3 regions of the Secundilactobacillus paracollinoides genome follow, and region 3 is predicted to be linked to each of the others. Evidence: predicted binding sites of a transcription regulator. Region 3 holds the regulator's gene; each other region holds the start of a gene.
What was found. Region 3 encodes CtsR, which represses protease genes until heat stress. Its sites were predicted from a motif close to TTGGTCAAAAAAGGTCAAANA; they were not measured.

Region 1 (10,323 bases), 1.1 Mb from region 3:
GATTGACTTCAAGTTAACGGACTTGCCCTCGTATTCAAGGGTAATGTCAGCGTTATACTTGCTGGCAGCTTGAACTAATAAAGTTGCTGGACGAGCATGAATCCCTGTTTCTGCGGTAATGTGAAAGTTGCGTTTTTCCATAGTCATCGATCTCCTTTTACGAGCACAATATTTTTTCTTTTAGGGCGCTGTTGCCACCAAGTTCAAGGAACCCCGCTTCTTCGAATTGATGGGAAAACTTGCCTTTATCCTAAGAATATCAATTTATTCACTAAAATACAAGCGAATGTAAGCAAATAGTGACCGCTTACATTGTTGTTTTTATGAAGTTTGGTCATGATCATAGTGATAAGTGAGAATCCCAAGTTTGTCAGCCTTACCAATGACCCGCTTACGAAACTCGAAATTCATGTAGGCGGGATAGAAGCTCATAAACTCATCCGGTTTCACAACAAACTCGTCTAATTCGCCGTCTTTCAGCTGTTCCATCATCTTCGTGTAGTCCTTGTCCACTGGCGATATCCCCCCTTTTCTGAAACCCATGTCACCATGTTACGCCGTTTAAAACAACCTGTCTATTATAGATGAAACCCGATTATCTTTGAACCCCCTATTTTGGTCAGCATGACAATTTTGGACAAAATAATTTTAGTGAGCGGACACCTTTCATCATTTCGCGACAAGGTCGGTATGGACCTGACGTAATGGTTCAATCTGGTGGCAATCGTCGCTAACAAAAACCGTCACCATCTATTATCAGTCGCGTTAAAGCACATGACTTGCATCTAAAGCCTAAATGTTATACAACTTACAGTGTGATTAGCACTGGAATCAAAGAGTGCTAATTTTTGAAGCAAACTGCTTGCTTCAAGGTCAAGTTAGGGTATAATTAAATCAATGGTCAGTATTGGTCAAACAGTCTCGCATTGTTTGGCCAATTGGCTTGACTACTTTATATAGAAGGGAGTCAATATATGCTCTGTCAAAATTGCCATCAACGCGAAGCCACAATTCATTTGTACTTAAACGTTAATGGCCAACGGCAGCAAGTTGATCTCTGTCAGAACTGTTATCAGCTCCTGAAAGATCAGCAGCCAAAAAATCCAAATTCCGGAAACGGAGGTACGCAAATGGCACAAGATCCATTTGGGTTCGGTAACTTAGACGACATCTTCCGCGCAATGCAGGACGGTGGTACCCCAAACAACGGTCAGCAAGGGTTTCAACAGCAAGTGCCACCTACTCAGCCGCAAGGCCCAACCGGTGGTAACGGCCAAGGTCGTAATAACCAACAAGGTGGTCTATTAGGCCAATATGGGTTAGACCTTACTGAACTGGCAAGTCAGGGCAAAATCGACCCCGTTATTGGGCGTGATAAAGAAATTGCTCGGGTCACTGAGATCCTCAACCGACGCACCAAGAACAACCCTGTTCTGATTGGTGAAGCCGGGGTCGGTAAAACGGCCGTGGTCGAAGGACTGGCACTCAAGATCGTCGCTGGTGACGTTCCCCAAAAACTATTAAATAAGAAGATTATTCGGTTAGACGTTGTTTCACTTGTTCAAGGGACTGGTATTCGTGGTCAGTTTGAACAACGGATGCAACAGTTGATGCAAGAAGTGCAACAAGATCCAAACGTGATCCTGTTTATTGATGAAATCCACGAAATTGTGGGTGCCGGTAACGCTGAAGGCGGCATGGATGCTGGTAACGTTTTGAAACCAGCCCTTGCCCGTGGTGAGTTCCAACTTGTTGGGGCCACTACCCTCAATGAATACCGTGACATCGAAAAGGATCAGGCGCTGGCAAGACGGCTCCAACCCGTAACGGTCAACGAACCATCACTTGAAGAAGCCATTGAGATCCTCAAAGGGATTCAAAAGAAGTACGAAGACTATCACCACGTTAAGTACTCTGATGGTGCCATTGAAGCCACCGTCAAGTTGTCCGATCGTTACATTCAAGACCGGTTCTTACCAGACAAGGCAATCGACTTACTCGATGAATCAGGCTCAAAGAAGAACCTGACGATCAACGTTGCCGACCCTAAGACGATCCAAGAAAAGATCGATACTGCGGAAGGCCAAAAACAAGCGGCGTTGAAGCAGGAAGATTACGAAAAAGCAGCCTACTACCGTGATCAGGTGAATAAGTTAGAAAAGACAAAGGATAGTGCCTCTGCCTCCCCTGACGAAACACCTGAAGTCACTGAAGAAGACATGCAAAAGATCGTTGAGGAAAAGACTGGTATCCCTGTTGGCGAGTTAGCAAACAAGGAACAGACGCAGTTGCAAGACCTTGGCCCATCACTGAAGAAGCACGTGATCGGCCAAGATGAGGCCGTTGATAAAGTGACGCGGGCAATCCGTCGTAACCGAATCGGTTTAAACGGCACTGGTCGGCCAATCGGGTCATTCCTATTCGTTGGCCCAACCGGTGTTGGGAAAACGGAACTTGCAAAACAACTGGCGCGTGAACTCTTTGGGTCAAAGGACGCCATGATCCGGTTTGACATGTCTGAGTACATGGAGCCGCATTCAGTGTCTAAATTGATTGGTTCGCCTCCTGGCTACGTTGGCTATGAAGAAGCTGGTCAACTGACGGAACAGGTTCGTCGGAATCCATACAGTATCATTTTGCTGGACGAAGTCGAAAAAGCACACCCAGACGTGATGCACATGTTCCTTCAGATCTTGGACGATGGGCGCTTGACTGATTCACAGGGTCGCACTGTATCGTTTAAGGATACCATCATCATTATGACCTCAAATGCAGGAACTGGTGATGTTGAAGCCAGTGTTGGTTTTGGTGCCGAAGCAAGTGGTAAGACCCACTCTGTTTTGGACAAATTAACCAACTACTTCAAGCCAGAATTCTTGAACCGGTTCGACGACATCGTTGAATTCAACGCCCTCACTAAGGAAAACTTAATGAAGATCGTTGACCTGATGATCGATGACGTTAACAGTATGTTGGCTGTTCAAGGCCTCCACGTTCACGTTACTGAACCCGTTGAGAATAAGTTAGTTGACTTAGGTTACGATCCGGCCATGGGTGCTCGACCATTACGTCGAGTGATTCAAGAACAGATCGAAGACCGCATTGCGGACTACTACCTCGACCACAGTGATATCAAGAACCTGATTGCAACATTGAACCATGACAAGATTACGTTAGGTGCTGAAGCTGGCGATACCGCCACTGCAAGTACCGAAGAGAAACCTGAAACAAAATAGTGATGTTTGAAAGTCTCGCGACAACGGTGTGTTGTTGCGAGACTTTTTTTGGTTTGCTGAGTTTGAGGGTGTTGGTTGTGACTGAGAAACTAAGCTCAGTTTGGGTAAGCTCTTGTTAGGTGGCTTGCTTTCACTGACCCTTTTTGAGAATTTTGGCGCAAATTGTATTTTGGTTATTGGGTGCGGGTTTTACAATGCACCTCTTTTTGGGGTTGGTGGTTTTGATTTATGTTGGTTGGTTCTTTCTTGGCAACCTTGCTGAAACGCGCTCCGCAAGGCAGAAGGCTCCTGTGTAAGCAACTCTGGTCAAAAAAGTCAGACCCGGACTTTTCTGACCAGAGTTACTTACACTCCGCCTTCTAACCGCCTTGCTCCGCGCTCTTTCCTAAATTTCCCTTTTACCTACAAATTCCCTCAACGTATGCGGTATACTATTAGTAAAGCACGGAGGAGGGGTTGCATGGCAATTTTAGATCGATTATGGCACTGGTTATCTGGGCAAAATGCGCCCACGCCGCGGCATGCTGCCGCGCCTCGAAGCCAGCATCAGGCCAGCCACATTGCACCCCGTGGTGAATCAAAAAAGATTACGGTAACACCGAAGCCCGAACCAGATCAAACCGTCTCAGAACCCCAGCATCAGCAACCCGCTCAGGCTAGTGTGCCAAGCACTACCACGGATGCTGTGCTCGTTGTATTATATCTCGGCGAAGATGGCCGTTCATTAGCTGATCCGGAATGGTTGAACGGTCACATCGGCGATCCGATCCACCTCCAATTTAAAAACTTTGAAGATAAGATTTTAATTAATATCAAGGGGTTTCTAACCAGCTATACGAGTCCCTACCACATCATGACCCTGCAGTTTATGCAGAAATTGGGACACCCAGTTGTGCTATACCCAGTCGACTATGACACTGGCCAACTGCTCCAAACACCCCACGTCATTACTGGCCAAATTAACGCCCCATTTGCGCTTAAACAGCCTGATATTGAGGACTATCATTTGATCAAGGCCAGTCGCCCGCTCAATGGCCACTTTACGACTGAACCGCAAATGATCATTGTCATGTTACGACGAAATACGTGGCAGTCTGTTCAACGCATCAATTACTATCTGGAACTCAATCAAACAACGGTCGTTTACGATGCCCCAAATGGCCAAATTCAACCGTACGACTTCCCGGACCATTCCGTTTGGCGGGCCTTTATCAAGGTAACTCTATCTGATGGCCAAACTTGGTACAACCTCGGCGGGCCGCAGTGGATCATTAACGATAAGATCGTCGTCACCGACCGGCCCGCAGCATCAGCCTTAGAAAGTGAAACAGCGTTGGAGCAACCAAAATTTGACCCAATGAATAAATCTGGCCAGATCGACTTTATAGCCGACCATTCAGTCAACATTTTCAATGCACCAAACGGGCAAATCATGGGTCACATTCCAGACGGCACCTTGGTCATGGTGACGGGTAAACTTGTTGATGATGCTAAGATTCCATGGTATGAGTTGGATCATAAGGAAGTGATTCAAGCCCAGTATGTGAGGTTGATGAATGTGCAAATGGTGTAGAGTGTGAAGCAAGGCGGTTTGAGGGCGGAGCGTAAGTAACTCTGGTCAGAAAAGTCCGGGTCTGACTTTTTTAACCAGAGTTGCTTACGCAGTAGCCCTCAGCCTTGCTGAACACGTTTCGGCAATATAACATAGAAAACCAGCCGCAAGAACTAATCGTGAGAAAAACACCTCAAACCAGACGCTTTCCCAATACCTTGAAAAGCCTCTCAAACATATAACAGAAAAAGCAATCACGAAAAAAGCAACCCCGACACTCCGAGGTTGCTTTTTTCATCCCATCAATCCACTACATCTTCCACCTGAATTTCCTCAGGCCGACGCTTACGCTGAACGCGCTTATTGATTTCCAAGATCACACTAGGCACAAACACCGCTACAAGCACGATCATCCAGTTCAATACCGGCATTGCAGTGAGTTCAAACACGTGTTGCAGACCAGGTACCAACGCAATTGCAAACACAATTACAGCGGCTAAACAGACACCAATATTGATCTCACGATTTGCCTTAATACTTGCCCATGTCAGTGGCGACCGCCGCTTGATTGGGTAAATATCAATCATTGACCCGATGGCTAAAATCATGAACAGCATTGTCGTGCCCATTAACGGATCATTAGCTGATAACCCAAACCGGCCAAGCGCATAAATGCCGAGCGTCAACAGGACAAACGTGGTTGCTCTCAGGGCGACACGCTGTCCAAGTCCGTCCGCAAATATACTGACTGACCTGCCAATTGGCGATTGTTTCATATTAGACGGCTCAGCTGGTTCTCGACTCAGATAGAAGCCTGGAATCCCATCCGCTAACACGTTAATGATCAGCAATTGTTCGGCAATCAGCGGCGCACCCCAGCCAACGGTTACCGCGAAGATCATCAGGAAAATCTGCGCGAAGTTCACACCAATCAGGAATTCAACGGCTTTAAGAATGTTTTGATAAACCGCCCGCCCCGTCGAGACGGCAGCGACGATCGTTTCAAAATTATCATCCGTTAAAATCATGTCACTCGCATTCTTGGAGACTTCGGTTCCCGTAATGCCCATCGCGATACCGACATCAGCTGCCTTTAAAGCCGGGGCATCGTTGACCCCATCGCCAGTCATTGCCACCGTTGCCCCCTTGTTTTGCCAAGCAGTCACGATGCGAATCTTGTCCTCTGGCGACACCCGCGCATAAACGCTGATGCGGTCAATTCTTGCCGTCAGTTCAGTATCCGTCAATTGCCGAAGGTCAGCACCAGTGATGACATCATCCGTCACGTGCAAAATACCGATTTGAGTGGCAATTGCCTTCGCCGTTTCTAAGTGGTCACCAGTGATCATGACCGTTCTGATACCTGCATCGGCAGCTTGCTGAACGGCCGCAATAGCCGTCTCGCGCGGCGGATCGATCATGCCGATCAGCCCCGCAAATGTCAGGTCGGTCTGCAAGTTTTCAATCGGCGCCGTTGGGCGTTCCTCGAAGTAGCGGTAACCGACTGCTAACACCCGCAGTGCTTCGTGCGCAAACGTATCATGAACCCGCATCATCTCGCGTTGCTCTGCTGCCGTCTGTTGTAATGGCAAATGGTCAACTGCGCCTTTGACGATCAAAAGGTAACGGCCGTCCGGGGTGTCATGCAACGTCGCCATTGTCTTTTTGGTCGAATTAAACGGGTCTTCCGCCAACCGCGGATAGTCTCGTTCTAATTCGGAGCGACTATGATCAAATTTTGCCAGCCAGCGAACAATTGCTAACTCAGTTGAATCCCCCACCTCGACCAGTTCGCCGTTGACGGTCTGGCGTGTGGCATTGGTTGCTAATCCCATTAAACGCATGAGTTTGAGTGATTCATCATTCACGTGCATCTTTGCCACACTCACTGAGGCATTTGCCCCAGCCGGCCAAAACCGCGTGACGGTCATTTTATTTTGCGTCAAGGTGCCGGTTTTATCTGAAGCAATGACGTTCACGCCACCAATCGTTTCTACCGCATCAACTCGCCTCATGATGGCATGTTGTTTCGCCATGACGTTCACACCGTGTGACAAACTAATGGTGACAATGATTGGCAGCGTTTCTGGCACGGCTGCAACGGCCAACGATACGCCAATCATGAGCGCATCCGTCAGCGGCTCGCCCTGGTAGAAGATACCAAGCGCAAAGATGATCACACCACCCACTAGCGCCACCGCCGTCAGTCGCGCTGATAACTGATTTAACCGTTTCTGCAACGGTGTCATCCGCGCCTTCGTACGGTTTAACATCCCAGCAATAGCCCCAAGCTCAGTGGCCATCCCCGTTGCGGTCACGACCATTGTTCCAGTCCCCTGTGCGACCCCGGTTCCCGAAAACACTTCATTGATCCGGTCACCGAGTTCCTCAGCTTCTGGCACTGCCTCAGCCGTTTTCTTAACGGGTTCGCTTTCGCCCGTTAAGATGGCTTCGTCGATTCTCAGATCAGTCGCAGCAATCAATCGCCCATCCGCTGGAATCTGATTACCGCCAGTCAGCAACACAATGTCACCCGGAACCAAATCAGCCGCGTCCACCACCTGAGAGTCCCCATCACGGATCACAGTCACCTCGTGTACATTCAATTTTTTTAACGCCGCCAACGATTTTTCAGCACTGTGTTCCTGATACATTCCGATGGCGACGTTAATGATCAAGATACTGCCGATCACGATAGTTTTCGTCCATCCACCGTCAGCTGTCAGCGCTAAATACGTCGACAGCAAAACGGCAAACAACAGTACCAGGGAGGCAACGTCGGACAGATGCCGCCAGACCTTTTGAAAAACGGTCGGTGGCTTCTCCTCCTGTAAAACGTTGCGCCCTTCATGTTGCCGTTCGGTCACCTGAGCGGTCGTGAGTCCCTGCGACAGGTCCGTTTCGAGTTTTTTAGCTAATTGTGCGTGCGTCAGTTCTGCATTATGAATTGTCATCGCGAGCAGTCCTTTCTTGAATTTGCTGCGGGGAATCGGATCAACAGCTGGATTTAGGAGCTGAAAGTTGTCCTAGTCTTCTCTTATAGTTTATCGAAATTGTTGGCGATAGACAATAGATTTTAATTAATATCTTATGATTTAAATAATATTTTTCTATGAATTTTGTGTGAAGATTTTAGGATGTCAAGGCAGATGCTAAAAAACCTGATGAAGGGATTGGCTTCATCAGGCTTTTTTGGTTTTATTTTTTTGTACGTTGTCGAAATGTGTTCAGCAAGGTACTCCTGCATAAGCTAACTTTGGCAAAAATACCGTTTTGCTGATATCGAGTGGTTCTTGTTTCTGACTTTCTATTTCACATTGCCGAAACGTGTTCAGCAAGGCACGGGACTAACGTGTAATGGACTCTGACCAAAAAGTCAGGTCCGGACTTTTCGGTCAGAGTCCATTACACACCGCCCCTTAACCGCCTTGCTTCACACTCTACAAATTGACATCCATATTAAACGTCAACTTCGAAAGCCCCAACCCCTCTTCAAACAACTCATTCATAAACTGAGTGGTCTTTGCCTTCATCTCAGCGACCACTGCGTAGTTTTGTTTTGTCAGGTAATCAGTTAACGCATCTCCCGACAAGTTTGCTGCCGCTGCGTCCGTTTCTGCGATATGCGTCTGAAATGCCTGCTTAACCGCAGTTAAGAAGTCCGTATCCGATTGGATGAATTCTGCATAGTGCGATTCAACTAACACTGATAACTTACGGTACATCCAGTAGGCACTGTCCGCATCGGCATGAAGCGGTGTAGTTGAGTATGATGGATCCGTATCCGTTGCGTTCGCAAAGAATGGCACGTAAGGACTAAAAGCTGGCACCCCGAAGCACAACCACATGATGGCCGATTGTTCCGCGGGCACATTGTTCCGTAATTGGAGCACGTGTGAATTCTGCGTCCGGTTCATTGAAATTGGCCGGAATTTTGTTTTCAAATCTTCTGGTCCGCGACCCAATGGATCGTAGTCGGTTTCGTTATAGTGGGAACTCAAAATATATTCCACATCTTCCACGCTAATTTTACGTGACGCATGACAGATAAACGGCAACTCTGATGATGTTGGTTCCTGCTTGTGTTCTGGATTGAGGTACCGTTGACCAAACCATACCCGCGGCGTGTTATAGTGACGGTCTTTTTCATTGCTCGTCCCAAAAATATGACGGAAATTCCAGCCGGAAAGATCTGGGTTCAAGCCATGGTCACTCACAAATTTTTGAATCCCTTCAGCCCACATAAAGTTATCAGGATCATCAAAGTCAACAGTTTGAATGGCAACCTGGTTGGCGGTGATGACGTACGCATCATCCGGAATCCGTTGGGCAACCCACTGGTGGCCAGTTACGATTTCCATGTACCAAGCTTCATTGTTATCTGCAAACAAAACACCATTACCTTCAGGTGATCCGTATTGTTTGATCAAATTACCGAGGTATTCGACCCCGTTACGGGCACTGGTGATAAAGGGTAAGACCATGGTCTGTAAACTATCCTCAGCAAGGCCGTTTTCGATCCAAGGGTCATAGGCGAGCGTCTTCGGATTGCCGTAAACACTTTCGGTAGCACTCATCGCCACGTTTCGTTCATTAAAGCCGCTTTCGGCGTAAATTCCCTCCTTATCAACATCCGCATTAGGCGTCTGCTGGTAACGCATCCCGGCTTCTGGAAGTGGCGCAGTAAACCCGTTTTGGTTTGACACAAGCGTCTCATGCCGGCCCTTAACTGCCGGCATCATTTCAAAACGCTGTGGTGTTAATGGTAAAAACGTGTCATCGTTTCTGGCAATCATGACGGATCCGTCGATTGAAGCTGCCTTTCCGACTAACACTGACGTACAAGCTGATTCTTTCATTTCAAAATCTCCCTTTGCTCGTTTGCCTAACATTATACCCCTCTCATGAAAATAACAACTGAAAGAACAATGACAATTTACTTGTGAAAACGTTGACAATTAATTTTAATTGTGTAAAATATGATTGTGAACAATTTTATTTGTGCAAGATGCACATAGGAGGCAGTTGAATATGAAAGTCGTTGTTATTGGTTGTACCCATGCTGGGACCTTTGCGACCCAACAAATTTTGGCGGAAAACCCGGATGCTCAGGTCACCGTCTATGAACGAAACGATGTCATCTCATTCTTGTCTTGCGGGATCGCACTTTATCTCGGGGGCCAAGTCAAGGATCCTCAGGGCCTGTTCTACTCAAGTCCAGATGCGTTATCAAAACTTGGTGCCACCATTAAGATGCGTCACGATGTCACAAACATCGATAATCAAGCACACACGATCACTGTGGAAGATTTGGACACGCACGAAACTACCACAGAAGCCTACGACAAGCTTGTTATGACGACTGGTTCATGGCCCGTTATCCCGCCTATTCCGGGAATTGATTCTGATAAAGTCTTGCTCTGCAAAAACTGGGCACATGCTCAAGCCCTGTTTGAAAAAGCAGCCTCTTCAAAGCGCATCGCAGTTATCGGTGCCGGCTATATTGGCGCTGAATTAGCTGAAGCCTACTCATTG
Region 2 (10,323 bases), 620 kb from region 3:
GCAACCAGCGCGTTGTCGTGAATTTTGACGCCGTGGTGGATTTCGAACCGTTCGCGCAGACCCCGTAAAATGGTAATGGTGTCTTCGACGCTAGGTTCATTGACCTGGACCTTTTGGAACCGGCGTTCAAGGGCCCGGTCTTTTTCCATGTATTGCCGGTATTCATCAAGCGTCGTAGCACCGATCAAATGCAGTTCACCACGGGCCAGCATGGGTTTCAACAAATTTCCAGCATCCATGCTGCCTTCGGTCTTGCCAGCGCCCACGATGTTATGGATCTCATCGATGAACATGATGATCTGACCCTCACTCTTTTTCACTTCGTTTAAAACGGCTTTCAAGCGTTCCTCAAACTCGCCGCGATACTTGGCACCAGCGATCAATGACCCCATATCCAGTGAGAAGATCGACTTATCCTTGAGGTTTTCGGGCACGTCACCGCGGGCGATCCGTTGCGCAAGGCCCTCCACGATGGCCGTTTTCCCGACACCAGGTTCACCGATCAGGACCGGGTTATTCTTCGTCTTTCGCGACAAGATCTGCGTGACTGACAGGATCTCATCGTCCCGTCCGATAACAGGGTCGCGTTCACCCTTGCGCATTGCGGCAACTAATTCAACGCCGTATTTTTCAAGAGCTTTGTAGTTTTCTTCCTGATTCTTTGACGTCACCCGCTCGCCTCCCCGAATGTCAGCAACCTTGTTCTTCACCTGTTGTAACGTGATGCCCTTCTGTTGTAAATAGTCGGCCAACCGGCTGCCATCCAGTTGAATGACCGCGATGACCAGGGTATCTGTCGCAACGTAGTCGTCACCAAGTTCCTTGCGCACGTCGTCGGCTTTTTGTAACAGGCGGTACATGTCTGGTGACAGATTTTGGCCGTACTGAACGCCGCTGCCGGACACGCTGCTGATCGAGTCGATCTCGTGATCAAGTTCCTTATCCAGTTCGGTTAAGTCCAGTCCCAAATCACTAAAAATTTGACGGTCTAGTTCACCTGGCTGGGTCAGAAATTTAAAGAGGTGTGAGACGCCAATGTTTTGCTGCTGCCGGGTCACGGCAATTTTTTGGGCTTCAGAAATTGCATCCGTCACCGATTGGGTCAAGATGTCTGGGTTCATATTGTCATCATCCTTTATTAGTTTTTAAAGTGTCATTATTAGAATTTATTGTGTTTTGTGAACAATTGGTATCATATCATAAATTCTAAGTGAAGCGATAATAGTTTGACTTTTTTTGACCTTTAATAATAAATTCTTTCAAAATCTTAAAAAAAAGAGCGCCTTCGATCAACGAGTTGTCGGTCAAAAGCCCCCTTTTCAAACTGTTATTCAGCGTTGAGTTCGATCATCTTTAAAATGACATCCACCGCCTGAGCCATCACCTGCTCGGACACGTACTCAAACCGGCCATGCATATTTTCGCCACCCGCAAACAAGTTTGGTGTCGGTAACCCCATAAAGGAGATCTTGGAGCCATCAGTTCCGCCCCGAACTGGCGCAATGTCTGGTTCAATATCGAGGTCTTCCATGGCGTTTTTGGCCAGTTCCACCACACTCATGTCCTTTTCAATGACTTCGCGCATGTTGTAATACTGGTCTTTAAGGGTCACCGTAACCGTCCCGTCGCCGTACTTAGCGTTCAACTGATCCGCAATGCTTTGGAACAGCTGTTTACGATTTTCAAACCGGGCACGGTCGTGATCGCGGATGATGTAGCCCATATCGGCACTATCCACGTCTCCAGTCAGCTTATAAATATGATAAAACCCTTCACGACCCTCAGTCGTTTCCGGCCGGTCGTGGACTGGCAGAGCGGCGTGGAAGTCCATGGCCAGTTGCAGGGCGTTCACCATAACGCCCTTGGCACTCCCGGGGTGCACGTTCGTCCCCGTGATGTGCAACCGGCCGTCAGCCGCGTTAAAGGTCTCGTATTCCAACTGTCCGAGCGGCCCACCGTCAACGGTGTAGGCCCAGTCAGCGCCAAAGTCAGCCACGTCAAACTTGTCAGCGCCGGTACCGATTTCTTCATCAGGGCCGAAGCCGGCCTGAATCGTCCCATGCTTGATTTCTGGGTGCTGTAAAAGATAGCTCATCGCCGTAATAATTTCAGCAACGCCAGACTTATCGTCCGACCCCAGCAGCGTGCTGCCATCGGTTGTGATCAGTGTATAGCCCTGATACCCTTTAAGACTTGGAAAGACGGCTGGATCCAGCTTGTATTCACCCGCGTCATCAAGTGGAATCACTGAGTGGCCATCGTAGTTTTCAACGATTTTGGGTGTCACATTTTTCGCGTTGAAGTCCGCCGTGTCAACGTGTGAAATAAAGCCCAGTGTCTTGACTGGCTTATCCAGATTACTTGGCAGCGTCGCAAACAAGTAGCCGCTCTGCTGATTGATGTGCACATTGTCCAAGCCGATACCCGTCAGTTCTTCAGCCAGCTGGTTTAAAAACGCAACCTGGGACTGGGTTGACGGGATCGTGTCGCTGGTCTCATCAGACCGGGTCTCAATTTGCACATACTTCAAAAAACGTGGAATTAATGTTTCGTAGGTCATTTCATACCACTCCTTTTTCACAAGTCGTTAATCGTTCAACGATTTTTTTGGGCAATTCATCTCAATTTCAACAACACGATGGCTAAATAAACGTAAACGGATCCGTGTTCAGCTGTGAGACACTGATCTCAAAGTCCCACCGGTTTTCTATCCGCCACTTACCAAATAATTCGGCTAATTTCGGTTTACAAATACTTTCGATATGGTGGCCCGGATCAACTACTGGGAAGTTTGCTGCCAGCATATCATGTCCCGTGTGATAATACACGTCACCCGTCACGTAAATGTCTGCGCCCTTTGACTGGGCAAGCTTGAAGAACTTGCCACCATCGCCGCCAAGGACGGCCACGCGTTGAACGGGTTTGTCCAAGTCGCGCGCAACCAACCGTAATCCTGGTACCTGAAAGACCGTTTTACAGTAGTCTGCGAATTCCCGAACAGTCATTGATTGGGCTAACGTCCCGATCCGTCCCATTGAATATTGGTGCCCACCGTTTTTTAACGGCAGCACTTCTAAGGCAGGGTGACCACCCGGATAGACTTCACTTACCGCTTGGGTGATTTTAGCCAGTTGGTTACCCTGAACCCGTGCTTGAATACTGAGTTCATCCACGTGGTTACGCTCACCAACGGGGCCAAGTTCTGGATCCGCGCCTTCTAGCGGCGTGTACCAGGTCGTCCCGTTCCATTCAAAACTGGCACCCGCATACCGGTCTAAATCACCGGCACCGGCACCAACCATGGCTAGCCGCACCGCGTCAGCATACATGGGTTGAACACGTACCGTCAGCATGTACTGAGGATCCACGACACCGTCCCACAAACCGGTGGTATCGCTGAGTTTCAACGCATCTGCCAACCAGTCATTCATCCCGCCATCAGCACTATCCAAATTGGTATGCGCTGAATACACCGTGATGTGGTGTGACAAAATATCTGCATACATCTGATTTTGCGGGTCACTGAGATCTAAATTCTTCGCTGGTCGAAACATGACCGGATGGTGTGAAAAAATCAGGTCTGCCCCGATTTCAATGGCTTCTTGGACCACTTCAGGCCGCACATCCAGTGTCACTAAAACGTGGTGAAATTCTGCGTCCAATGACCCCAGCTGAAGACCCACTGGATCTTTTGGCTCCGCAATCGCTTTCGGCGCGAATTGTTCAAACCGGTCAATGAGTTCTTTAACCTTCATTTAAAATGACCTCCTGAATTTGATTTCGTTGGGCGATAAAGGCATCGATTTTCGCCTGTGGTGCCTGTTGGGCGTGCTGCATCGTTGCAATAACATCATCCAGTCGGGCCTGTTCTTTACGCCATTTATCCTGTAAAACCGGGGATTTTTCCTGTAACAGAAACGGCCCAAATTTTAACTGTGTCGGATTAAACGTTGTCGGTGTGTCAACTGGATCAGCGACGATAATTTCGTAAATGTGGCCATCCTCCGCTAAGATGCGTTCCGCAATGATGCCGTAGTCGTGGTTCTGTAACCACTGACGGACGTTATCTTCGCCAACGTTAGGCTGCAGGATCAACCGTTCTTCATGACGCAAACGGTCCACCCCTGCGTCCAAAATCTGGGTAATCAATGTCCCGCCCATGCCAGCAATGGTGATCGTATCGATCTGGTCTTCCGGTTTAATGGCAGCCAAGCCATCAGCTAAGTGCGCCATAATAACGTTTTCCAGGCCTTCTTTTTCAATTTCACTCACCGCGTTTTCATATGGTCCGCGGACAACTTCACCGGCCACCGCCTTAGTGAGCAGCCCCTGTTTGGCTAAATGAACCGGCAGATACGCGTGATCCGACCCAATATCGGCCAGCCGCGCGCCAGGTTGCACAAAATCCGCGACGGTCTGCAGGCGCAGTGATAGATGCGATGCATTCATATATTTAAACGACTCCTCTGTTTTAGTTTACCCTTTAATTATAGGACATGAACGCTGTGTTCGGCTACTGTTAAACTAGAAATTTCACCTGTTAAGATGAGTGGTTAATTGTCGCTCCGTTACGCCGGTCGGCCCTGCAGGCTGTAGTGGGTCGCTCTGGGGAGCTAGTGAATGTCTTTCAGAAATTCAAGGATCTCCTCCGTCTCCCGTGTTTGTAGGCGAGGAAAGAACCCTCGCCAACAAACACCGACACCACAGCCTGCAATGCCGACCAGCTCCACTGCGCTACATTGTTAGGATTTGCTACAATGAGTTATCCATCAACATAGTCAATCAAAGAAATCTAACTCATCAAATTAATTGCCATAATTTGAACAAGTATCATCGCAAGCATTGCTGACAATGGCCGTTTAAGCAGTCGAGGGCGGATTCATTGCAAACTATCTTTAACTGCATTTCAACGTTTAGCAACTGTTACTTATATGCACCTTGTGAGTGGAATGGAGTGCCAAATCGCGCAATGCAACGGACTCCCAGAGCAAAAAAAAACCACAACCCATAACAGGTCGTGGTTCTCGTATCAGTTAAATTCAGTTGGCTACTCCAAGAAATCCTTCAGTTGCTTTGAACGTGATGGGTGACGGAGCTTGCGTAATGCTTTGGCTTCGATTTGGCGAATCCGTTCACGGGTAACGTCGAAGACCTTGCCGACTTCTTCCAAAGTGCGGGTCCGGCCGTCGTCCAGCCCAAACCGCAACCGCAGCACGTTTTCTTCACGATCAGTCAGGGTGTCGAGAACACTTTCCAACTGTTCCTTCAGTAATTCGTAAGCCGCGTGATCAGCAGGACTAGTGGCATCATCGTCTTCGATGAAGTCACCTAGATGAGAATCGTCCTCTTCACCAATAGGGGTTTCCAATGAAACAGGTTCTTGCGCGATCTTTAAGATCTCCCGAACCTTTTCCGTTGGCATGTCCATTTCAGCCCCAATTTCTTCAGGCGTCGGTTCACGACCTAAGTCTTGCAGGAGCTGACGTTGGATTCGGATCAGTTTATTGATGGTTTCAACCATGTGGACTGGGATCCGAATGGTCCGAGCTTGGTCAGCGATGGCACGTGTGATGGCCTGACGAATCCACCATGTGGCGTAGGTTGAGAACTTGAACCCTTTGCGGTAATCAAACTTCTCAACGGCTTTCATCAGTCCCATGTTTCCTTCTTGGATCAGATCCAAGAACTGCATCCCACGACCAACGTACCGCTTAGCGATGGAAACCACCAACCGTAAGTTGGCTTCAGCCAATTCTTGCTTGGCTTCTTCATCACCCTGTTCGATCCGCAAGGCTAAGGCAACTTCTTCGTCAGCCGTTAACAGCTTAACCCGACCGATTTCCTTCAGGTACATCCGAACCGGGTCATTGATCTTGACGCCGGATGGGGCGGAGGTATCCTTTAATTCAGTTTTTGTGACTTTTTTTGCAGCCTTAACGGCACGTGCATCTGGGTCACCGTTAGCGTCAACGACACTGATCCCAGCGTCCTCAACCTTTTCTAACAGCTCGTCCATCTTCTTAGCGTTTAAGCTAAATGGGGAAGCTACTTTGTCGGACAGTACATCGTAAGTGATAGAACCGTCTTTTTTATAGGTCTTGATCAAGTCCTTAACAGCCTTGTCAAATCCCTTTTGGTCAAACGTGTTGGTGCTCTTTGTTTCCTTTGCCATGTATAAAGCCCCCTAAGCTCGTTTATTAGACTGCTTTTGCTGCTGTAACTTAATAATTTCAATCACCAGCTGACGCTGACGGTCGGCATCACCCAACCGTTTCGCCTCATTCAATGCTTGCTGGCTTTGTTTTAACCGTTTTTCAAGTGGCGCTTCGTTCATGATCACGCGTAAGTAATCATCAACTTCCTCGTCGGCTGCCTCTTCGTTGATATTGAGCGATTCCAGTTCAATGACCATGTTTTGCAGATGATCATCCGTAATGAGATCAATGAACTGCGCTGGCGCATACGTCTGGTGCGTTTGAAAATACTTCTGCGCCAGCATGTAGATCAATTCATAATCGTCACTGTCAAAACTAAAATTCTCGATCCCAGTGACGCGCAACCAAACGGAATGGTCGTGAAGCATCCGCAGGAGTAATCCACGCTCAGCCTTTTCAGTCCGGTTCAGCGGTGGCGCCTGCTGATACTGCGTGACTTCGGCAGGCGGTTCTTGGTTTTGATAACCAGCTTGCGGGTAATCCCCGCTATACGGTGCTGCAGCCGGTGCCGGACGGGTTGGCTTCGCGGGCTTTGGTTTGATCATCAGCAACTGTTGTTTTAGACTGCCCTTATCCAGCTGGTAATCATTCGCCAACTGGGTCAGGTACACGTCTTGTTCCACTGGTGAGGTCACCGTAGCGAGTAACTTCAACACCTGGTCGATGTAGTCTAGCCGCCCGGCATCCGTATTCACATCGTGTTCCGACTTCAGGTAATGCATGGCAAACGCAATTGGCGTTTCCCTGGCTGACTGCAACGCACTGGCCAATTTTTCCTCGCCATACTTCTTGCGATATTCATCCGGGTCCATTCCCTCAGGCATCTGAATGACACCCAGGTTCAAACTCGAATTATCTCGCAGGATCGTTAGCGCCCGATTGGTTGCCCGTTGCCCAGGCGTATCACCATCGTAACAGACATACACCTGTTTGGTGACCCGCTGCATCGCGTAGATCTGCTCCTCAGTCAGACTGGTTCCCATGGAAGCCACGCCGTTACCGACACCCGACTGGTGCGCCGACATGACATCCATGAACCCTTCAAATAGGATCACAGACCCTTCTTTTCGGATCACGTTGCGCGCCTGGTCAAAGTTGAACAGCACCCGCCGCTTGTTGAAGATGTCCGTTTCCGGACTGTTCAAGTACTTCGGCTGATCATCGACCTTGACTAACAGCCGACCAGAAAACGCGATTGGCTGCCCCGATTCATTCTTGATCGGGTACATCACCCGGTTGAAGAATCGGTCACGCAACTCACCGGACTGGTTTTCAATAAACAGCCCCGTGTGCCGTAACTCTTGGTAATCCACCTTTTGCTGATCAAAATATTGTTTTAGTAACTGCTGATCAGGCGCAAACCCCAACCCAAAATCTTCAATTGTTTTGTCGGTGAGTCCCCGCTGATGCAGGTAATCTAACGCCGGCTGACCGATCTCGGTATTCATTAAGATATGGTGGTAGAGTTTTTGCGCCCCTTCGTGCAGTTGAATCAGATGGTTAGCAGGTGAATCCTGGCGCGCTTGACCTGAAGCGGCCGAGTTCGCCACTGAGTCTGGCAAATCCACGTGGGAAAATTCAGCCACTTTAACAACAGCTTCCTGGAAGCCAATGTTTTCCAGTTCCATAATGAACTTGAACACATTGCCGCCGCGACCGCAGCTAAAGCAGTGAAAGATCTGCTTGTCTTCCGATACCGAAAAAGAAGGCGTCCGCTCTTCATGAAACGGACACAAGCCAAATAAATTTTTACCTGATTTTTGTAACTGAACATACTGACTAATAAAATCCACGATATCGGTGGCATCGCGGACTTGTTCAATCACGGCTTCGGGTATCTTTGCCACTGGCTTAACACCCCTTTCGCAATAGTGCTTAATCGGAAAATCGGACTGTTGGGAAACGCCGTAATTCTCATTACGGCGTAAACAGTCATAATATATGATAGCACATAACATGAAAAAAGCTATCTTTTTGCTCGAAAAATAAGGTACTGCACGAACAACTTTATTTTGCGCTGACAATGGTGACTAAGACTGACTGATTAGGGCTTTATTCGTCCATTTCCAGAATTAAAATTGTACCACGCTCACCTTATTTTACAATCAATAACACTCGCGCAATTCAGGGCTTACGAGCAAACAAACGCTGATTTAATTGCCACTGATTTCATCTTCCTGTTTACATTTCGAACGTTTGTTTGCTAAACTATAATCAGGAAGTGATATGTAATGAATGAAGACGAATTAAAGACCTACTTAACCCAAAACAGCCGGGTGGCCGACCTATTCATGGATAAATGCCTGCCCTACCTGCAGTCACAAAATGAGGAAAAAGCGCCGGCTCGCCGGTTAAATGACACCATGCTGCAACGTGAAGCCGATAAATTATTTGACGAGTTTATCGGAAATATTTACGGTCGCATGACGTCTCAGCTTCCCGGCAGCGCCACCGAAGACCAGTGGATCAGTTACATGGATAATAATGATATGTTGGAAGGCCTTGAGGATTCAATGGGTGAATTGAATTTCGGGTCTGAAGAAGATTAAAAAATGCGACCAGCAAAAGAATTTTTGCTGGTCGCATTTTTTTTAATAAGCACCCGCTGAATACGTTAAATCATAAGCATGCGTATAAATCTCAACCAAGTTGCCAAATGGGTCTTCCATATAAACCATCTTAAACGGCTTTTCACCGGGATAATAAGCCTTGATCGGCATCCGTTGTTTCCCGCCATTAGCAACAATCTTCTTCACTAGCCCCTCAATATCAGGATCCTGCACACCATAGTGGAAAATCCCGGTTTCCCAAAACTTGAAATTGTCATCGGGCTTTTGATTGTCCTTAAATTCAAATAACTCGATGCCGACACCATCACCAGTAGTCATGTGGGCGATCCTATAACTGCCCCATCCTTGGCCGAAGACTTCAGTGGACATCACGCCGATCGCAGAATCGTCCTCGGTGACAGTTGCTGGCGTCATGATGGTATACCACCCCATCACATTGCTGTAAAAATCAACAGCACGTTCGATATCAGGTACCGAAAGTCCGATGTGTGAAAAATTAATTGGGTATTGGTTTGTCATAGTTGATATTCTCCTCTTGTTTTCTATAATAGTGACTAACAACAAGTAAGAGGATAGCAAGCCAGCCGATAAACCACTAGTCCGCACTTTTAGGTAAGGTGGCTTACTTCAAAGTAAGGCTTGCGTCATGAAGGGAGTTTCCAATGGTTGCGCAACCCAAAAAATTTAACGTTGGCGTTGATGTGTCACTAAATGTGATTGCTGGCAAATGGAAACCAGCGATCCTGTGTCTGATCGGTGCGGGGACGAATCGCAACGGGCAACTGTTACAGGCACTACCAAGTCTTTCACAGAAAGTCTTGACTGAACAGTTAAAGCAGCTCATCAACGATGCTATTTTGGAACGCCAGGTTTTCGCTGAAACGCCGCCACACGTTGAATACCATTTCACCGAATACGGCGAGTCGTTAAAAACTATTTTAATGCAGCTTTGCCACTGGGGTGAGGTGCATGCGAATCGCTGTCCTGACAGTATTGTTTTGAATCAGCCGCATCTCCAACCAGAAAAAGAAGCTTAACCAAGCGCATTCCCAATACCGGGAATCCTTGATTAAGCTTCTTTTTCTGCATGTGTTTCCTCGTGCTTGCGTAATTCTTTAACCAATAGGAATAAGATGCCAACCGCCAACACACTGATCAGGGCGATTTTGTAATCACCGCGGTTCAAGAAATCGCCGCCCATCGCGTATAGCAACGCCGTTGGAATCGAGCCGATGCCCATCGCGATCAGAACATCCTTTAGCGGTTGGTGCAGCTTTGATGCCGCGTAATTCACGAAAATCGTTGGCACGATTGGGACTGCGTAACCGATAGTGAGACCAACGACTGGCTTTTTCATTTTCATAATGTTGCGCACCACTCGACCATCATGGTGCTGCGCTGACTTAGACAAGCCAACTTTTCGCAGAATTGAGTATGTGATCAAATTTCCGCAAACGATGCCGACTAAATTAATGCAAAAGCCCCAATAACGGCCATAGATGACCCCAATTAAAATACAGGCCACTGAAATTGGGAAG
Region 3 (10,323 bases):
CTTTAGAGTCAGTTAGGTAGCCATCATCAAGCACCTGCAACAACAGATTAAAGACGTCTGGGTGGGCCTTTTCAACTTCATCAAAGAGCACAACGGAGTATGGCTTTTGACGGACCTTTTCAGTCAGTTGGCCACCCTCTTCATAACCGACATAACCAGGTGCTGACCCGATCAACCGACTAGTGGAGTACTTTTCCATGTATTCGGACATGTCGACCCGGATCATGTTGTCTTCAGAGCCAAACATTGCTTCGGCCAAGGCCTTAGCAAGTTCCGTCTTCCCAACACCAGTTGGGCCAAGGAACATAAATGAGCCAATTGGACGATTTGGGTCCTTCAGCCCAGAACGGGCACGCCGAATCGCACGAGAGACTGCTGAAACAGCTTCTTCTTGGCCTACGACCCGCTTGTGCAGGACGTTTTCCAGGTTGATCAACCGTTCTTGTTCCGTCCGTTGCAGTTGAGTGGTTGGCACGCCTGTCCACTCAGAAACAACTTCCGCAACATCTTCACCAGTCACGTTGAGGTCATAACGGTTCTCGCCCTCAGCATCCTTGGCTTCAGCGGCCTTCTGGTTCTTCTTTTCAAGCTTTTCACGCAGATCCAGTTCCTGAGTCCGCAACTGAGCAGCCTCTTCAAACCGTTGATCCAAGATTGCGGCTTCGCGCTGATCAGACAATTCTTCAAGCTTAGCTTCCTGAGTCGACCGCTTAGATGGTTTGTCCATCCGGCTGATGCGAACCTTGGCAGCCGCTTCATCCATCAAATCAATGGCCTTGTCTGGCAAGAACCGGTCTGTGATGTAGCGTGATGAGAGCTTAACGGCTTGTTCAACCGCGTCATCCGTAATGTTGGCGTGGTGGTGGTCCTCATAACGTGACCGCAAGCCCTTCAAGATCTCGATTGTTTCATCTTCAGTTGGTTCGTCAACTTGTACCGTTGCAAACCGTCGTTCCAATGCGGCATCAGATTCAATGTACTTTTGGTATTCATCCAACGTAGTGGCACCGATTGTTTGCAGTTCACCACGCGCAAGAGCCGGTTTCAAAATGTTTGACGCATCAATGGCACCTTCAGCGCCACCAGCACCAATCAGTGTGTGCAGTTCATCGATAAACAGGATAACCTGCCCATCGTTGTAAATTTCCTCAATAACCTTCTTCAGACGGTCTTCGAATTCACCACGGTACTTGGTGCCGGCAACCAGGGAGCCCATGTCAAGCGCCATCAGACGCTTATTTTGCATATCTTCCGGAACGTCCCCAGCAACAATGCGTTGGGCAAGGCCTTCAGCAATCGCTGTTTTACCAACACCAGGTTCACCGATCAAAACAGGGTTGTTCTTAGTCCGGCGTGACAAGATCTGGATAACTCGGCGAACTTCCTTGTTTCGGCCAACCGTTGGATCCATTTGGTCGTCCCGTGCCAATTGTGTCAGATCACGCGCTAACGAATCCAAAGTTGGCGTGCCGCCCTGTTGCTTTGCGCGGCCACGTTGGGCGCCGCGACGTTTGTCTTGCGTTTCGCTGACACCAAGCTTACGCATAATCACTTTGCGTGCCTGTGCCAGATCAATGTTTAAGTTCATTAGGATACGTGAGGATAAAATCGTTTCGTCACTTAAAAGTGCCAGCAGGATATGTTCTGTGCCAATCTTAGTTGACCCGATTCGCTTAGCTTCATCGCCAGCAACCGACAGCATGTCCTTGGCCTTTGGCGAGTATAGCAGATAAGTGTCCTTATCCACGTTGCCTAAAGTGCCATAACCTGTAAACCGTTCAATTTCTTCGCGCACATCGTCTTCACTAATGGAGAACTGTTGTAAGACCTTGTTTGCGATCCCGTTCTTCTCAATAGTGAGTGCTAAAAGTAAGTGTTCAGTACCAACCGCTTGGTGCTTAAAATACTTGGCTTGCTCCTGTGCCAATGCCAATACGCTCTTTGCACTTGGGGTAAAAAGATTGTCCATATCAATTCCTCACTTTCTTAGCTTTCGTAGCGCAGATGCTTTAAAATACTGACTAAGATCCGTGCCCGTAAGCCGTTTTCTTGTGCGCGGTTATCCATCTTCAAAGTGTCTTTACTAATAATCGTCAAAATGATATTCGCTTCGCGTCTACCAATGACGTCACTTTCATAAAGTCCCTGTATTACAGCATAACCGTCTCGTTGACCAATTGAATCACCAATCGTTTCAATCAAAGAGTCGAGCACATCCGTATCATCCAAAAGATTGACTTTTTCGATCCGGATGTAGCCGCCACCCCCGCGTTTACTTTCTACCAAATAACCGTTCGATAATGTGAAGCGCGTCTTGATAACGTAATTAATCTGAGAAGGCACGACGTTAAAGAGATCGGCAACCTCAGATCGGCGAATTTCAACGTGCTCGGCGTCCGATAAGATCTGCTTTAAGTACTTTTCAATAATATCGGAGATGTTTTGATTTTGCACGCTTCTTCCCTCCATTCACCAACTCAACAATTTACTTTGACTAATGTTGACTTTCATTATACGAATCTTTGGTAAAAAAGCAAAGCATTATACTTTAATTATAACGATAAAACAGGCAAATTACTGATTTAAATGGGATTTCTTTAAATAATTTATTGAGACCCGCGCACAGAACTCAGACAATTGGGTCACACATGTCGACGTGAACTTCACTGCAGTCTCGACACCTAAAATGAAAAAGGTGAGACGGGCGCTTTAACCCTGATTACACCGGAACTCACGCCACGATGGCAGGTTTTAACAGTTGCGTTTCTTCCTATTAAAACCACCATCCCATTCACAAGCCGAAACAAAACGTCCCATCACAGACGACCCGCAGGTCATTCGTGATGAGACGTTAGTGTTTTGATCTTGTGAAACATGCGAAGCGGAAGACGGGATTCGAACCCGCGACCCCCACCATGGCAAGGTGATGTTCTACCACTGAACTACTTCCGCATCATGCCGACTAGAGGATTCGAACCTCCGACCTCCTCATTACTAGTGAGATGCTCTGCCAACTGAGCTAAGTCGGCAATTGAAAAATTGCCTATCTGCCGTTTCAAATCAGCACTGCAATTACCAATAAAAAAGCGCCCGACTGGTGGCCAGACGTGGTAATCGTCTATCGGGAAAACAAGATTTGAACTTGCGACCCCCACGTCCCGAACGTGGTGCTCTACCAAGCTGAGCTACTTCCCGATTGCTGTTTAGAAACAACAAAATGCACCCAGTAGGAGTCGAACCTACAACCTTCTGATTCGTAGTCAGACACTCTATCCAATTGCGCTATGGGTGCATAATAACTATTAAATTGTGAAACAATGCCGAGGACCGGGATCGAACCGGTACGGTCATCACTGACCGCAGGATTTTAAGTCCTGTGCGTCTGCCAATTCCGCCACCCCGGCAGGAAAATGACGCTCTAAAAGCGGAAGACGGGATTCGAACCCGCGACCCCCACCATGGCAAGGTGATGTTCTACCACTGAACTACTTCCGCACAATGCCGACTAGAGGATTCGAACCTCCGACCTCCTCATTACTAGTGAGATGCTCTGCCAACTGAGCTAAGTCGGCGAAAGTGAATTTACTATTCAATTTGATGCGGGTGAAGGGACTCGAACCCCCACGTCATAAGACACTAGAACCTAAATCTAGCGCGTCTGCCAGTTCCGCCACACCCGCGTGGTGTACCTGGATAATGAGCCGTGACAGGCTCGAACTGTCGACCCTCTGATTAAAAGTCAGATGCTCTACCAACTGAGCTAACGGCTCAAATGGAGGATACAGGGCTCGAACCTGTGACCCTCTGCTTGTAAGGCAGACGCTCTCCCAACTGAGCTAATCCTCCATAAAACGAATGGGATATCATGTGAAGCCGTTGCAGTCGACCTCGTCGAAACAACTATTTCATATTATCATCTCAAGTAATTGATGTCAACATCTTTTTTTGAGAAGGTTGAATAGTTATGCATCTCGAAACGTGTTCCTAATCAACTGCAAGAAATACTATACACTCCTTTTTAAAAAAAAGCTACCCCCTTTTTCAAATTAAATTCATTTAATTGGGCGTAGGGATGACTCGTTTTCACCATCATTTCAATCGCTCAAAAACAAAAAGAACTCACCCACCCCACAAGGATGAATAAGTTCTCTTTTTTATCTCATAAACATGTATTTAGACTGGCTGGTTATGCACTAGTCTTCTTTTGTGATCTTAGTTTGACCACCCATGTAAGGTTGCAATGCTTCTGGAATATCAACCGTCCCATCAGCGTTTTGGTAGTTTTCCAAAACAGCGGCTACCGTTCGGCCAACAGCTAAACCAGAGCCGTTCAACGTGTGGACATACTGGAGCTTACCATTGTCGTCACGGTATTGAATGTGTGCCCGCCGTGCTTGGAAGTCGGTCGTGTTTGAGCAACTGGAAATTTCACGGTACCGGTCTTGGAATGGCAGCCAGACTTCAAGGTCATGGGTCATCGCAGCAGTAAAGCTCATGTCTCCCGTCGTCAAGGTGATAACGTGGTAGGCCAGACCGAGTTTTTGCAACAGTTCCTCAGCATGGGTCGTTAATGATTCCAGCTCGTTCCATGAGTCTTCCGGCTTCGTGAACTTCACCATTTCGACCTTGTTGAATTGGTGCAACCGGATCAGTCCACGGGTATCACGACCCGCACTCCCCGCTTCAGAACGGAAGGCAGGTGTCAAAGCAGTAAAGTAAACTGGCAATTTTTCGGTTGGAATCACTTCATCGCGATAGTAGTTGACCAGTGGGACTTCCGCCGTTGGAATCAACGTTTCGTCAGCTTCCTTCAACGAATAAACGTCTTCCTTAAACTTTGGAAACTGGCCCGTTCCGAACATGGACTCACTGTTGACCATGTACGGTGGTAAGACTTCAGTAAAGCCTGCCTTTTCGTTTTCATCCAGGAAGAAGTTGTAAATGGCCCGTTCCAACCGTGCCCCTTGGCCGACATAGTACAGGAAACGACTACCAGATACCTTTGCGCCACGTTCAAAATCAAGAATGCCCAGGTCTTCACCGATCTCCCAATGGGACTTTGGTTTAAAGTCGGCAAACGTTGGAATCTCGCCCCACTTACGCAGTTCAACACTACCATCCTCTGTCAGTCCGACTGGAACTTCGTCATTCGGAATGTTTGGCAGCCGTGACGTCTTATCGGAAACGTCTTCGGCAATGGTAGTCAATTGTTCATCCAACGCCTTAATGTCAGCGCTGACCTGTTTCATTTGCTCAATCTTATCGCTGGCGTCTTCCTTGTTGCGCTTTAACTGAGAAATTTCATCTGACACCGTGTTTCGGTTGGCCTTCATGGTCTCACTCTTCACGATGAGGTCACGTCGTTTCTGGTCTAAGGCCAGTAAGTCGTCGATCTCCTGCGCGTCAACACCACGGGTTGCCAACTTTTCCTTCACGAAATCCGTTTCAGTCCGGATCAACTTTAAATCAAGCATAATAGTACTTCTCCCTTCGTTATTGTACCGTCAAAAAAAGCCTCCGCCCCAAAAAATTGGGACGAAGACTTCGCGGTACCACCCAAGTTTGCGGCCTCTGCCACACACTCTCATCGGTAACGGCGATCACCGTACAGGATTAACTGTCCGCTTTCGTGTGATGGAGTTTCGGTCAACGGCTCACAGCTCACACCGTCTCTCTGGAAGACCTACTAAAGTCACACTGCGTTTTGATTACTGTCACTATATTACGATATTTGACCCCTATTTACAAGTCACGTCACCGTAAACTTGATCACAGGCTTTTTATAGCGCGAGGGATGCCATTTTCTCATCGACAAGATCCAGCACTTTTTGTTGGGCATCCTGATCTTCAACGAAGTCCAATTCGTCTCCATTGATCATCATCTTAGGTGACTTATTGTAGTTGGCATACCAATCCACATAGCGTTCATCTAACTGCTTGTAGTAGTCGTAAAGGCTTGGGTCTTGTGCCACTTGCTCGTATGATCGGCCACGTTTCTTGATCCGGTTCAACATCGTATCAAACGAAATGTTGATGTGGATCAAAAGATCAGGGTTCTTTTTATGAACCGCATTCGGCAGTTCTTCCATCATGTTTTGAAGTAAGGAGTCATAAATGTCCACTTCAGTCTGTGTGGCCCGGCCCATATCAGCGTTGAGTTTAAACAGCAATGAGTCTTCAAAGATCGACCGGTCGAGCACCGTTTCGTCATCCTTAAAAGCCTGCTTAATGCTGTCCAACCGTTTGTTCAAGAAATAGATCTGTAACAAGAACCCATATTTCTTGGGGTCTTGATAAAACAACGGCAAAATTTCATTGTCCTCAACGGATTCGTAAAACGCCGGTTTGTTTAAATGGTCAGCCAGCAGGTTCGTTAAACTTGTCTTGCCGGCACCAATAGTTCCTGAAAGTACAATCATGGCTTAAAATTCTCCTTTAACCTTCAAAAGTCAGTACCACCCATTGTATCATCAGGCCAGTGAAATGCAATATGTTGTGGCAAATTATTTCATAGACTTCGTGATCAGCATTCAATAGAAATTGTAACGATGGCTGTTTAATACCATTCTATCAGCATACTGCGGCATTTGATTCATCTGAGCTTAGTATGGCATTCAGGACAACAGAATGACATTCCAGTTTATCGTATTGAAAGTGCTGACTTGTAAAATCGAGTAGGAGGTAATTGATTAATTCAATTACCGACCTCTCACACCACCGTACGTACGGTTCCGTATACGGCGGTTCAATAATTTAAGCACTTTGTATTGACTGGAGTGTCTTGCTCATATTGATGAGTCCAAGGCGTTCCAGTCTTTTGTTTGTCAGAGTATAGGTCAATGTCTTGCTATGCGCAGTTCGCCAATAACCCTTACGGGTATTGGCCATTGTATAAGCACTGGTGCCAGAAAGCCCCAGTTTTACAAGATGATTGACCTTTGTTTTGAGCTTCTTCCACTGTTTCCAAATATACTGGCGAATCCTTGCTCGCAACCATTCGTCTAAGTGACGGATAAAATTGGTCATTTTCCCGACCGAATAGTACTGTAACCACCCACGCATCTTTTGATGAATCTCGTTAAACACCAGGTTTAACGAAACGCCCCGATTGCGCTTGGTCATTTTCCTGAGTGCAGACTTGATGCGTTGCTTGGCCTGCCAAGCAGGTCGCGCATACGCACCTCCTCGACCAACCCCCAAGGAAAATCCCAGGAACTTGGCCCGCAGAGGCGAACTTACTGATGTCTTGTCCTCATTGACGGTGACCTTTAGGTCGCCTTCAAGAAAGCGAGTAACATTAGTCAGAACCCGTTCTCCAGCACGTTTGCTTCGGACATAAATATTACAATCGTCCGCATAGCGGACAAACTTATGACCTCTGGAAGTTAACAGCTTATCCAGTTCGTTGAGATAAATGTTAGCCAAAAGTGGCGATAAGGGGCCACCTTGAGGGGTGCCTTTATCACTTCGTTCAAATAGACCACCATTCATGACACCGCTGGTTAGGAAGCGACGAATGAGATGCAGTATCCATGGATCCGTAATATACTGCTCAATAAATTTAATAAGCAGATCGTGGTTGACCGTATCGAAGTATGCTTTTAAATCGAGATCCACGACATAGTGATAGCCCTGATTGTAGAACTGAACCACTCTATCAATGGCATCTTTAGCACTTCGATTCGGTCGGAACCCAAAACTATTATCTGAGAAGACACGCTCAAATGTTGGCACCATGACTTGCGCCATGGCTTGTTGAACAAGTCGGTCAATCACAGTTGGTATTCCGAGCTTGCGTTTACCACCATTAGGTTTGGGAATTTCAACCCGCTTAACGGGACGAGGCCGATAGGTCTCGTTTTGTAAAGCTTGCAGTAATTCCTGTTTATGTTTCCTCAAGTAGGGCAACAGTTCGTCAACGGTCATTCCGTCTAGTCCTGCTGCACCTTTGTTTCTGCAGACGCGAAGATAAGCCTCGTTCAGGTTATTTCGGTCTAAGACTAACTCTTGAAACTTAGTGCCGTTCATCATCGTATTTTCACCAGAGTCAGTGCTACGCACCCCGACTTGTTCTTGGGCTTCCAGTCCTACTGTCCGCCGGCGGTCAGCTTTTTCTGTATTCTGCGGTTGTTGCACTGTCTCCACCTCCAATATCAATGATGACCTATTATTGTTCAGCCCTTCGTGGCAGATACCACTACTATGGCCTCGGCTGACTCCTGTATCGTTCTGCACCACATCACTGCGATGTTTGTTCCTGTGGCGCTTAGCGCGCCTCTTGTCGGGAACGTACGATACAGGCCTCCCCGGGTAAGAACGCCCACTTTCGTACCATGTCATTGCCAGCTTTACTGCGATGGCCTCGAGTAGTATTGGACTTTGGTTTGTTTGGCAACCTCGTCCGACCAACACAGCCTTATAGCTGATTCTTGTACATCAATGCGGTACTTTGTCGCCGACTTCCTTCAGATTCCACCTCACGATGGACACCCTTGTCATTGACTTGCGGTTCCGACTACTACGGCCCGAAACGGACTTTCACCGTCTAGTTGGCGCCCATGCCGGGCGCACCAAAAAAGCCGGCAACCTTCTGGTCTACCGACTTTTAAGAATCACATTCAATTAAGCTTCTTCATCATCCGTTGTTTCATCCCGTTTGTGAGGCTCAACATCGACCTCATCAAGCGGAATCATCTTTGTGTGGTGCCGGATCTTGTAGTAGAAGAACAGCACGATAAACAGTGGCACACTCAGGTAAGTGACCAGAATCTTCTCCCAGTCAAAGTGGACAAATGAACCAGGATCTTGACCCACGATCACCACGATACAGAGGATCAGTGCCAGAATTGGTCCCAGTGGGAACCACTTGGCATGGTATTTCAGCTCAGATTCCTTGTGGCCCTGCTTAACAAAAGCACGCCGGAAGCGGAAATGAGAAATCGCGATGCCGACCCAGGCGATGAATCCAGTCAGACCGGACGCCGCCACGAGCCATACGTACACTTGCGGTCCCGCAATACTTGCGATGAAGGTCAGCGCACCAACAACCGTGGTGGCCACCTGTGCACGCAATGGCACCCCATGCTTCGTCGTGTGTTCAAAGTACTTTGGTGCGTACCCGTCAAGTGACAGGGAGTAAAGCATCCGTGAAGAAGCATACATCCCAGAGTTCACAGCTGAGATCACTGACGTTAAAATAACGGCGTTCATGACACTGGCAGCCGCAGCGAGACCAGCCCGCTTAAAGACAAGCGTGAATGGACTGATGGCAATATCTGAAGCAGACGAGCCCAACAGATCAGGACTCGTGTATGGAATAATACATGCAATGACAAAAATAGCAAAAATGTAGAAGAGCAAAATCCGCCAAAAGACCTGATTGATGGCCTTTGGGATACTCTTTTCGGGCGTTTTGGATTCGCCGGCAGTAATTCCGACTAATTCAGTCCCTTGGAAGGAGAACCCAGCAACCACGAACACACTCAGCGTTGCGGGCAGCCCACCAACAAATGGGGCCTTCTTATACGTGAAGTTTTCAAGTCCAGTGGCGTGGCCGCCCATGACCCCAATAATCGTTAACACGCCGACGATCAGGAAAATGATGACGGTAATGACTTTGATCATCGCCATCCAGTATTCCGTTTCACCAAACGCTTTAACCGTGAGTGCATTGATCAAAAAGATGAGGACCAGGACCGCGACACTCCAGATCCAACTGGGAATGTTCGGCAGCCAATACTTCATGACCAGCGCTGCAGTACTGATATCGACCGCCAGCGTGATGGCCCAGTTAAACCAATAATTCCAGCCCATCGCAAATCCTAAGGCTGGGTCAACATACTTGGTTGAATACGTGGCAAACGAGCCGGAAACGGGCATATTCGTGGCCATTTCACCCAAACTCGTCATCAGGAAGTACACCATGGCACCCATGGCAACATAAGCGACTAAGGCACCTCCTGGACCGGCAGTGGAAATCGCAGAACCGCTCGCAACGAACAGCCCCGTCCCAATACTACCGCCAAGCGCGATCATCGATAGATGGCGTGTTTTCAGTTCACGCTTCACCTGATGATCGTTATCATTATCTGCCATGCTAAATTCCTCTCACTTTCCTAACAGCTAACCCTCATTTGAATTAACCGGAATTTCATTTTGCAAATAGAAAAACGGCCTGCCCGCAGTTCACCCGCGAGAAGACCGATCAATAGGTTCATCGTCATCATCGTAGGAAGCTCTCCGCGGTTCGCGACAGTGCCAGCCCTATTAAGACTGACCCCAGCATGGTGACGGATCAGGGTCACCACACTTCGGCAAAACTTC

Region 1: the regulator CtsR is predicted to act here: its motif matches at 898-918, upstream of AYR61_RS13830 (ATP-dependent Clp protease ATP-binding subunit).
Region 2: the regulator CtsR is predicted to act here: its motif matches at 1,224-1,244, upstream of clpB (ATP-dependent chaperone ClpB).

The regions. Positions count from the first base shown of each region.
Region 1 covers NZ_CP014912.1:3,127,635-3,137,957, forward strand. Annotated here, with positions in the region: gene AYR61_RS13820 (phosphocarrier protein HPr) at 1-141, opposite strand, end outside; gene AYR61_RS13825 (hypothetical protein) at 322-513, opposite strand; gene AYR61_RS13830 (ATP-dependent Clp protease ATP-binding subunit) at 975-3,236, shown strand; gene AYR61_RS13835 (MucBP domain-containing protein) at 3,697-4,809, shown strand; gene AYR61_RS13840 (cation-translocating P-type ATPase) at 5,091-7,751, opposite strand; gene AYR61_RS13845 (C69 family dipeptidase) at 8,229-9,647, opposite strand; gene AYR61_RS13850 (FAD-dependent oxidoreductase) at 9,820-10,323, shown strand, end outside.
Region 2 covers NZ_CP014912.1:2,683,419-2,693,741, reverse strand. Annotated here, with positions in the region: gene clpB (ATP-dependent chaperone ClpB) at 1-1,121, opposite strand, end outside; gene pepT (peptidase T) at 1,328-2,560, opposite strand; gene AYR61_RS11775 (Nif3-like dinuclear metal center hexameric protein) at 2,643-3,755, opposite strand; gene AYR61_RS11770 (tRNA (adenine(22)-N(1))-methyltransferase) at 3,745-4,449, opposite strand; gene rpoD (RNA polymerase sigma factor RpoD) at 5,048-6,172, opposite strand; gene dnaG (DNA primase) at 6,185-8,062, opposite strand; gene AYR61_RS11755 (hypothetical protein) at 8,447-8,764, shown strand; gene AYR61_RS11750 (lactoylglutathione lyase family protein) at 8,807-9,304, opposite strand; gene AYR61_RS11745 (winged helix-turn-helix transcriptional regulator) at 9,448-9,822, shown strand; gene AYR61_RS11740 (TVP38/TMEM64 family protein) at 9,855-10,323, opposite strand, start outside.
Region 3 covers NZ_CP014912.1:2,062,978-2,073,300, reverse strand. Annotated here, with positions in the region: gene AYR61_RS08835 (ATP-dependent Clp protease ATP-binding subunit) at 1-1,969, opposite strand, end outside; gene AYR61_RS08830 (CtsR family transcriptional regulator) at 1,987-2,454, opposite strand; tRNA gene AYR61_RS08825 (tRNA-Gly) at 2,881-2,952, opposite strand; tRNA gene AYR61_RS08820 (tRNA-Thr) at 2,957-3,029, opposite strand; tRNA gene AYR61_RS08815 (tRNA-Pro) at 3,122-3,195, opposite strand; tRNA gene AYR61_RS08810 (tRNA-Arg) at 3,219-3,292, opposite strand; tRNA gene AYR61_RS08805 (tRNA-Leu) at 3,319-3,404, opposite strand; tRNA gene AYR61_RS08800 (tRNA-Gly) at 3,424-3,495, opposite strand; tRNA gene AYR61_RS08795 (tRNA-Thr) at 3,500-3,572, opposite strand; tRNA gene AYR61_RS08790 (tRNA-Leu) at 3,599-3,680, opposite strand; tRNA gene AYR61_RS08785 (tRNA-Lys) at 3,698-3,770, opposite strand; tRNA gene AYR61_RS08780 (tRNA-Val) at 3,774-3,846, opposite strand; gene serS (serine--tRNA ligase) at 4,194-5,474, opposite strand; gene AYR61_RS08770 (deoxynucleoside kinase) at 5,781-6,419, opposite strand; gene ltrA (group II intron reverse transcriptase/maturase) at 6,754-8,136, opposite strand; gene AYR61_RS08760 (amino acid permease) at 8,623-10,095, opposite strand; lysine riboswitch at 10,225-10,323, opposite strand, start outside.